3 regions of the Geobacillus lituanicus genome follow, and region 3 is predicted to be linked to each of the others. Evidence: riboswitches for the same ligand, from Rfam matches in the RefSeq annotation. Region 3 holds a riboswitch; each other region holds the start of a gene.
The links. Region 3 has a riboswitch for cobalamin ahead of ACR1UW_RS10455 ((2Fe-2S) ferredoxin domain-containing protein). Riboswitches for the same ligand answer to the same signal wherever they lie in the genome.
Positions count from the first base shown of each region.

Region 1: another riboswitch for cobalamin. It lies ahead of ACR1UW_RS12300 (ABC transporter substrate-binding protein); the one in region 3 lies ahead of ACR1UW_RS10455 ((2Fe-2S) ferredoxin domain-containing protein).
Region 2: another riboswitch for cobalamin. It lies ahead of ACR1UW_RS06020 (ribonucleoside-diphosphate reductase subunit alpha); the one in region 3 lies ahead of ACR1UW_RS10455 ((2Fe-2S) ferredoxin domain-containing protein).

Region 1 is NZ_CP194773.1:2,415,202-2,418,473, forward strand. Features, by position in the region: gene ACR1UW_RS12295 (FecCD family ABC transporter permease) at 1-151, opposite strand, end outside; gene ACR1UW_RS12300 (ABC transporter substrate-binding protein) at 138-1,094, opposite strand; cobalamin riboswitch at 1,234-1,432, opposite strand; gene ACR1UW_RS12305 (NUDIX hydrolase) at 1,502-1,969, opposite strand; partial or broken gene ACR1UW_RS12310 (IS982 family transposase) at 2,015-2,196, opposite strand; gene ACR1UW_RS12315 (IS66-like element ISGst1 family transposase) at 2,502-3,272, opposite strand, start outside.
Region 2 is NZ_CP194773.1:1,190,060-1,193,331, reverse strand. Features, by position in the region: gene ACR1UW_RS06020 (ribonucleoside-diphosphate reductase subunit alpha) at 1-1,802, opposite strand, end outside; cobalamin riboswitch at 1,932-2,127, opposite strand; gene asnB (asparagine synthase (glutamine-hydrolyzing)) at 2,329-3,272, opposite strand, start outside.
Region 3 is NZ_CP194773.1:2,054,755-2,058,026, reverse strand. Features, by position in the region: gene ACR1UW_RS10470 (glycerophosphodiester phosphodiesterase family protein) at 1-578, opposite strand, end outside; tRNA gene ACR1UW_RS10465 (tRNA-Gln) at 754-825, shown strand; gene rraA (ribonuclease E activity regulator RraA) at 1,062-1,547, shown strand; cobalamin riboswitch at 1,606-1,799, shown strand; partial or broken gene ACR1UW_RS10455 ((2Fe-2S) ferredoxin domain-containing protein) at 1,985-2,384, shown strand; gene ACR1UW_RS10450 (energy-coupling factor ABC transporter permease) at 2,385-3,128, shown strand; gene ACR1UW_RS10445 (energy-coupling factor ABC transporter substrate-binding protein) at 3,133-3,272, shown strand, end outside.

The DNA of each region.
Region 1 (3,272 bases), 360 kb from region 3:
GAGGCAGCGCCGCTCCGAACCATTCAGCCGCCAAAATGCGGACAATAGAAGAAAAGGGAATCGACAGCGATCCTGTCGATACCCCTACGAGAAGCGATAACACGGCCGCGGTGACGGCCAATATATACATCCACATTTTACTTGAACACATCCGGGTAAATGGCTTTGGCAAGTTCCTCGACCCCTTCGACAAGGCGCGGACCCGGGCGGCTTACTAAGTCGGTGTTGACGTCATACACCCGCTTGTTTTTCACCGCCGGCACGTCTTTCCAAGCGGCGCGCGCAAACACTTGCTTCGCTCCGCCGTATGTCGTGATGATGACATCCGGCTTATAGGCCACGGCTTTTTCTTCCGTCACCATCGGCCAGCCTTCCAAGCTGCCGGCGACGTTTTTCGCCGAAATCACTTGAAGCATCTCATCCATAAACGTCCCTTTGCCGGCCGTATAAATTTGCGGCGGCGGCGACACTTCAATCCAGACGTTCGCTTGTTTGTCCGCCGGGATTTGTTTCGCTTTTTCTTTGATTTTCGCAAGCTTCTCTTTCATCTCATCAATCACTTGCTTCGCTTTGTCTGTCGTCCCGGTCGCTTTGCCGATCAAGTCGATGGACGCATATACATCGTCGAACGACTTCGCGTCATTGACGACAAGCACGGTAATGCCGGCGTCTTTCAATTGCTTGAGGCCATCGCGCGAGTTATGGGCGCTTGACGCGTGGGCCAAGACGAGATCCGGTTTGAGCGAAATGATTTTCTCGACGTTGAATTCCATGCCGCCGATTTTCGTTTTCGTTTTGACGTCTTCCGGATAATTGTCAAAATCGCTGACGCCGACGATCTTATCGCCCAACCCCAACGCATAGGCGATTTCCGTATTGCTTGGGATGAGCGAGACGATCTTTTTCGGTTCCGCTTTGATCGTGACATCCTCGCCAAGCCCGTCTTTCACCGTCACTGGAAACGCCGCTTGTTCCGTTTTCGGTTCTTCTTTTTTCGCAGGCTCGGTGCTGCCATTCGCCCCGCCACAGCCGACGAGCACGGCGGCCAAAAGGAAGAACACCGCCACCACCGCCGGCCATGTCCAACGTTTCATCCGTCATTCCCCCTTCGATGATGTATGTACAACAAAAAAGCCCATTCCGTCCGAACGGGGAATGAGCGCGAAACAGACCGCCAATGGGCACAGCAATGCCCTATGCGACTGTTTCCGCGTCTCACCCCCCGAAGATTCGGAAACTGCGGCAAGCAAGGCAGGTCTACTGGCTCATGCTTCATCCTACTCTGAAGCCTTCCCGTACGGAAAACAGCGCAAGCCATCTGTCCGTACAGTGGCGATTTCATTTCGTCCGCATTGACAGTTGCGGGGACAGCTCCGGATTCCCACCGGATTCCCTATTAAGCCGTTTCGGCGCCTTGCTGCGAATTGATTTAGTTATCGGATATGGACATTTTTATATTAAAGCAAGGCCTGGCATTTGACAACTATGAATTTACAGCACTTCACCTTCCCACTCTTGCAGACAATCGAGACGGATTCATGACCCATGCTTCATAAGGAACAGAGCATCCCCTTTTCATCGCATCGAGCACCCGCGATTTCAAATGCGGCCATGTCACATATTCATCAATATTCGACTCATCGATCAACACAAACTTCGCCTTTTGAATTTCCTCAGGCTGGGGAGAAACGTTTCCTTTCACATATGTCGCTTTAAATACAATGTTTATGATATTTTTAGTTTCATTGTAATACACGCCGCTGACCCCGATGAGACGGATGTCAACGCCAGTCTCTTCATGCACCTCGCGATGAACGGCCCGATCGAGCGGCTCGCCCGGTTCAACTTGTCCACCCGGCATTTCCCACGTATCGGAGCGGTCATAGCTTTTAACAAGCAAAACCTCTCCCGTGTCATTCGTAATATAGGCTGAAACGGTGATAATGGCTTGTTGGTGTTTATCCATCAAGCTCTCCTCCTACATCGCGGAATGATCCTAGCCCTCTCCAAACAAAACAACTTTCCAAGAATATGAATGGCGATTATGACCCATTTCCTTGCTTTAACAAATGACGATTTCAGCGCTACAATACATTTAGAGCCGCCAGACAGTTGCGCTGATACCAAGAACAAGATCGCCGTATATTGCTTTTGAATTTCCGCTTGATCCGTTGTAAAATGAAGACGCTCTTGTATGGGATTTCTCCTTTCTAATGTTAGGTGAGCACTTTCATTTTAAAAGGAAATTTTCATACAAGGACTATTTTTATGCTCGTCTGATTTTATCTAGCACCACGGGTTTAAAATAATCTCGTTTTAGAATAGAGTATATAGCCATATCCCTAAATTTACCTTTAATATACCAATGTTCTCTCATAACCCCTTCAAATTGCATCCCTAACTTTTGTAAAACTCTTAAAGATTGAACGTAACTATTCACCCCAGTGCTAGTGTATAAAAAAGCCCAGCACAAATAGGGCATTTCGGTCATAGAAAATGCCCTAGGTAGCGGAAAGAACTCGATCGATCGTTTCGCCTGCCAACAGAAGACATAACGAATCCCACACGTTTTTTTCGTGTTTCGTCAGTGTGGAAACGATGCTTCTTGCGATGCAAAACGACTGCGCGAATGTTTCTTCGCGAAACGTACCCGAAATGTTCTCTTTGACTTTGACCATGCGAAGATCGCGTTCGGCTTGGTTGTTATCAAAGGGAACATGTACTTCACGTAAGAAACGCAGCGCTTCTTCCTTTCGTTTTTGAAGGCGTCGAACAAAAGCGAGTGCTTTTTTCGGAAGAGGCGTCATCGTTTCTAATCGGTGTTGTGCTCTTTCTAGGATGCGATCATACACTCGTTCCCACCGTCTCGCTTCTTCTTCGGAAAGTGCACCGTGATGGGCTTCGACGGCTTGCTTGGCGGCTAACAGAAACGTGGTCATGCGCATCGCCCACGTATGCCCCTGTTCGATGAATCCTTTTAACTCACGCAAATGGTGGGCATGACAAAGGGCATGGGTGGCATGTGTGTATTTCGGATATGTACCGAACGCATCGTGCATCATCGTCCCTTCATATCGGGGAAGAATCCCGATATCATCGGTCGCTTTTTTTCCACGAGAAGCGTGAGGAGCCAAGTATGTATATCTCGATGTACACGCGACATGCACCCATGCGAGTTTCCCATTGATGCGCAAACTCGTTTCATCGACATGCAGGATGTTGGATTCAAGTAAGGCGTCTTCGATGATGTCCATATTTGATTCCAACGATTC
Region 2 (3,272 bases), 860 kb from region 3:
GTCTGCCAGTCCGACCCCGGAAACGCCGGGTAGCTCCCTTTCTCTTTGGCGAGCTCCATGCTCGCTTGAATCGCCAAATACGCGATCGTTTCATACAGCTCGTCGGCATAGCGGACCGCTTCCTCCGACTCCCAGCGAATGCCTTTTAACGCCAACAAATGATGCCAGCCAAAGGTTCCAAGCCCGACAGCGCGGTATTTTTGATTCGTCAGGTCGGCTTGCAGCACCGGAATATTGTTTAAATCAATGACATTATCGAGCATCCGCATTTGAATCGGGATCAGCCGCGCCAAAACGCCGTCGGTCACCGCCCGCGCCAAGTTGATCGACGATAAGTTGCAGACGACAAAATCGCCTGGGATTTTCTCAATGATGATCGTCCCGTCTTTCACATATTGCCGCTTCATCACCGTTGGGCTTTGGTTTTGCGCGATTTCCGTGCAAAGGTTGCTGCAGTAGATCATCCCGAGATGGCGATTCGGATTTTGCCGGTTCACTTCATCGCGGTAAAACATAAACGGCGTCCCCGACTCGAGCTGGCTGCGCATGATGCTTTTCATCACTTCGATCGCCGGCACTTTTTCTTTCGACAGTCTTGGTTCGTTGACACATTGCCAGTATTTCTCCCGAAAGCTGCCGCACCCTTTTTCCTCATCATAAAAATCTTCCAAGCTAAACCCCATCACCTTCCGCACTTCATGCGGATCAAACAAATACCAGTCGCCGCGCTGTTCGACTTGCTCCATGAACAAATCAGGGATGCAAACGCCGGTGAACAAATCATGCGTCCGCAGCCGTTCGTCGCCGTTGTTGAGCCGCGCATCGAGAAACGCAAAAATGTCTTTATGCCATACATCCAAATAGACGGAAATGGCTCCCTTTCGCTGTCCTAACTGATCGACGCTCACCGCTGTATTGTTCAACTGCTTCATCCACGGGATGACGCCGGAAGAGACCCCTTTGAATCCTTTAATGTCGCTGCCGCGCGAACGGATTTTGCCTAAATAGACGCCGATGCCGCCGCCCGATTTCGACAAATTGGCGATGTCGGTGTTGCTGTCATAAATCCCTTGCAAGCTGTCATCGACCGTGTCGACAAAGCAGCTCGACAGCTGGCCGTATGACTTTCCGGCATTGGCAAGCGTCGGCGTCGCCACGGTCATGTATAAGTTGCTTAACGCCCAATACGCTTCCTTCACCAACTCAAGCCGCCGCTTGGGTGGTTCATTCACCATTAGCGTCATGGCAATGACCAAAAACCGCTCCTGCGGCAATTCATACAACCGCCGCTCATAATCGCGGGCCAAATACCGGTCCGCGAGCGTGCGCAGCCCAATGTACGTAAACAGCTTGTCCTTCTCCGGATCAAGAAACGCACCGATGGCGTCGACTTCTTCTTTCGTATAACGTTCAAGCAAGAACGGGCTGTACACCCCTTGTTCCGTCAGCGCAACAAGCAGCGAGTAGAAATCGCCATACCGCTCGCGTTCATCGTACCTGCGTTGCCGCGCCGCTTCACGGTACAATTGCCGCAAATACAGCCGGGCGCACACAAACGTCCAGTCCGGCTCCTCCTCACTAATATACGACAGCCCTTCCAAAATGGCGGTTTGATACAGCTGCTCGAAGGTGACCATCTCTTTTCGGCTGAGAAGCTGCCATACACGTTCTTCATATTCCTCGAGCGACAAACGGACAAAGTCTGCCGCCGCCTGCTCCACCAACCTAGCAAACTCCTCGCGCGAAAATGATTTCTCTTTTCCTTGATCATCGACAACAATAGACTTCGTGGACACTGTCATTCGTTTCCCCTCTCCTCCATAAAAAAATCCGCTCGGGCAGGCGAGCGGATGAAACGACAGACGGAAAAAGGCAGACGAACCCCTTGTTCTTTTCCCCTATCGTTTCATCTTCTCACACCCCGAAGAACATGAAACGTTCCAAGCAAGGCAGGTCTCCTGACTCGTGCATCGTCCTACTTTGGGGCCTTCCCAGCGGCGCGCCGAACAGCTCTTGCCGCCAGTGGCCATCCCATTTCGTCCGCACATACAGTTGCGGGGGCAGTTCCGGATTCGCACCGGATTCCCTATTAAGTCCTGATGGACACCGTTGCTTAGCAGAACAATATGTAGTTGTAAAAAAAGACCTCAAAACCAATATATAGTAGTTTAGCATCCTGATGGAACAAGCATATACCAAAACCGGGAAAATTGCAAGAGCGGGAGAAAGCAAATTTTCTCTTTCGCTTCGCCAAAGGCAAGGAAACTGTCCGCACCATCGAAAAAGGCGTTCTAGGTGTCGCCCTTAGAACGCCCTGTCGTTTCCCTGCTACGCCTCCAAAACAGACGCTGGCCGCTTCTCGTTTTGTACGGATGGAGCAAAATCGTACTTCTTTTCCACATACACTTGATGCCAAACCATAAACGCCAAGACCGTCCACAGCTTGCGGCTGTGGTCCGCCTTGTGGCGGGCATGTTCATCCAGCAGCCGATAGAGCACGTCCTTATGGAACAGATGATCAGTTTCGCTTTCGTTGATGAGCTGTCTCGCCCAGTCATACATTTCGTTTTTCAGCCAGTGGCGAATCGGCACGGGGAACCCTAATTTTTTCCGGTTTAACACATGATCCGGTACGATGCCCTCGGCCGCTTTGCGCAAAATATATTTCGTCGTGCCGTTGGCTGTTTTCATGTCAGGGGCGATTTGCCTAGCAACCTCAAATACCTTTTTGTCTAAAAAGGGAACGCGCAGCTCAAGCGAATGGGCCATCGTCATTTTGTCCGCTTTGACTAAAATATCGCCCCTTAGCCATGTATGAAGATCAATATACTGCATCCGGTTGACGGGTGGGTAATGAAGCGTTTCGCGGTAAAAAGGAGCCGTCACCGCCGTATATTCGCGCCCCTCTTGGTACGTTTTGATCAACGCCGCTTTTTCCTTTTCGCTATAGATTTTCGCATTGCCGACATACCGCTCTTCAAGCGGCGTCGTGCCGCGCTCCAAAAAGCTTTTTCCTTTCATCCCGTCCGGAAGCATCTTCGCGATCACCCGCAACACCGCTTTTACGATGTTTGGCATGCGCGCAAACAGCCGCAACGACTCTGGTTCGCGGTAAATGTTGTAGCCGCCAAACAGCTCGTCTGCCCCCTCACCGGAAAGCACGACCGTGACATGTTTTCTCGCCTCACGGGCCACAAAATAGAGCGGCACAGCTGCCGGATCAGCTAATGGGTCATCCATATGCCACATGATTTTCGGCAGCTCTTCCATAT
Region 3 (3,272 bases):
CGGAGCGCCTGCAAACTTTCTGGATGGAACGATTGAAACATGACGCTTCCGCGCTGGAGAACGCCGTGTTTTTGCAATAGGCGGGCGACCGCCCGTTCGATGCCGGGCTGTTTCGTTTCGACGTACAACGGAACGTTTACACGTTCCGCTTTCAGCATCCGAACCACCTCATCAAGCGTCGGAACGCATTCGCCGGCAAAGCGTGGATCGAACCACGATCCGGCATCCAATTTTTTGAGCTCACGCAATGAAAAATCGCTGACCCGCCATGGCGACCGGTGCGGGTAAACCGTTTCGACATTTGTCGTCCGGGCGAGCGTCGCATCATGCAGGACAACGAGCTTCCCGTCTTTCGTTGCGCGCACATCGACTTCGATATAATCGGCATTCATGCGGGCGGCGAGGCGGTAGGATGAGAGCGTATGCTCCGGCGCGTGTCCGGACGCGCCGCGGTGGGCGATGACGGTGGTTTTCGGCTGGCTGGGTGGCTGCCAGGCAGCCGCGGCCGCTAAGACGATCGGCAGCGATAACAAAAACAATGCGCAAAGATAGAAGCGAAAAACCGTGATCCGGCGCATAGACATCTCTCCCCTTCCAGTATCATATCAGGAAAACAAGTGTTAGGGGAATACGGGGTGATATAGTGGGGAAAGGGTGCTTGTACCGATAGTGTCGCACATCAAGCAAAAGAATATTCAGGTTGATGCATAACGTGCACCATCATGCCGCATACTGTAAACGACAACAAAACGTTGGGCTATAGCCAAGCGGTAAGGCAACGGACTTTGACTCCGTGATGCGCTGGTTCGAATCCAGCTAGCCCAGCTGAATCACCGGACGGGGCTCGTTCGTCCCGGCGGCCAAAACGGCTTCCGCCATGTTGTGCGGGGCCGTTTTTTCGTTCGCCGGAAAGCGGGGACGAGAACATCTTTTTATCGTTTTCAGCGGCCCCGCAAGGACACGCATCCGATGCCCGAGCAGAAGCAGCGCCGCAAAAAATGTGGAGTCGGCAGGATTTTGACGAATGGTGGCGAATGAAAAAAACGAAAGGGGAGAGGATCATGAAAACAGCTGATTTATGCGATCAATGTTTAGATGAGTTGCAAGTGTGCGAACTTTCGTTTCAATCGTACGGCGGAAAACGGATGTTTTCCGGGCCGATCGCGACGGTCGACGTGTTTGAGGACAACGTCCTTGTCCGTGAAGCGCTCGAGACGGTGCCGCCGGGGACGGTGCTCGTGGTCGATGGAAAAGGCTCGCGCCGCGTGGCGCTATTAGGCGACCGGTTGGCGCAAATCGCCTGCGACCGGGGGCTTGCCGGCGTTATCATCCACGGCTGCATTCGCGATTCGGCGGAAATCGGCCGCATGCCGCTTGGGGTCATGGCGATCGGCACGTGCCCAGTGAAAAGCAAAAAAGAAGGAAAAGGCGCCCGCGACGTTGTGCTCGAGTTCGGCGGCGTCCGCTGGGAGCCGGGCGCATACGTGTACGCCGATGCCGACGGCGTTGTCGTCGCCCGCGAAGATTTGTCGGCAAAAAACGGTTGACGCCTGCCATCAAGTTGTACTACGATGAGAACGGATGCTTGTTCCATGACAAGATCAATAGGCGAGAAACAGACAAGGTGCCTAAGCCTGCTCTAGGGTTTGGGTGAAAAGGGAAGCCCGGTGAAAATCCGGCACGGTGCCCGCCACTGTGATGGGGAGCTTTGCGGCAGCAAGTCACTGAAGGATGCTTCGGGAAGACGCCGTCAAGCGATGATCCTAAGTCAGGAGACCTGCCTTGTTTGGATCGGACGGATGCCTACGGGACTATAGGCAGACGTGCGGGAGAATGATGGCTGCATTGGGCCTGTTTGGGCCGTTTACGGCTTTCGTATACATTTTTCTGCACCTCTGCTGTAGAGGTGCTTTTTCTTTTGCCGAAAACCTGCCCGTCTGTCTGCGTCTAAATTCTATCATTCTAGCCAAAAAGGGGGGATTCGGTGGCGACATGGGATTTGCGGGGAATGAAGCATCATGTGCTCATTTGCAACGGAGGGACGTGCCTCCGCCATGGCGGGGATGACGTGACAACGGCGGTGCGCGAGGAGATCGCCCGTCTCGGGCTTGACGACGCTGTCCATACAACAAGGACGCGCTGCAACGGACGATGCCAAGACGCGTGCGTGATGATCGTCTATCCGCAAGGCATTCTGGTATCGACAGATGACGCCGGAGCGGGCGAAGGAGGTTGTGCGCGCCCATTTGGGTGAGGGGGTTCCGATGCGGGAGTGGGCGACGTATGAATACGAAGGCGAATTGGTGTTGACGCCAGCCGGCGAACGGGAGGCGCCAAGCGGAAAACGGAAAACGGAACATGCTGCGAAAGGAGTGAAGGGATAAATGAAGAGAGCGGTTCGATGGAGCGGAATGGCGGCTTTGTTCGTTTCCTATTTTTTGTTGACGAATGAAAATGAAGCGTATGCCATGCATATTATGGAAGGATTTTTGCCTGTCAAATGGGCGCTGTTTTGGTGGCTGTTGTTTTTGCCGTTCTTTGTGTTCGGATTGCGGCGGCTTGTGCATACGCTGAAGCAGCACCCCGAACATAAGCTTCTGATGGCGTTAGCTGGCGCGTTTACATTTGTATTGTCGGCGTTGAAAATTCCATCCGTCACCGGCAGCAGCTCGCATCCGACCGGGATCGGCTTCGGCTCGGTTTTGTTTGGACCATGGGTGATGGTGGTGATCGGCACAGTCGTTCTTCTCTTTCAAGCGCTGCTTCTTGCCCACGGAGGAGTGACGACGCTTGGGGCCAATGCGATGTCGATGGCGATCGTCGGCCCGTTCGTCGCGTACGGAGTGTATCAACTGTGCCGAAAAGGGGCGGTATCCAATCGAGCGGCTTTGTTTCTTGCCGCTTGTTTGTCTGATTTGGCTACATATGTCATGACGTCCCTGCAGCTTGCCCTGGCGTTTCCGTCTCCTGATGGGGGAGTCACCGCCTCGTTTTTGAAATTCGCCGGCATTTTTGCCATTACTCAAGTGCCGTTGGCGGTGACGGAAGGCATCATAACGGTAATCGTCTGGAACTGGCTTTCCTCCTATCAAGCTTCTCCGCTGTTCCAAAAGGAAAAGGGGGCGTAATGCGATGAAGAAAAATGGCTTGCTCGTGTTGCTGGCTGCTTTGCTTGTCATCATTCCTCTTTGGTGGGCGCGCGGATCGGAATTCGGTGGAACGGACGATCAGGCGGAAAAAGCCATTCAAACGCTCAACCCGCATTACCGGCC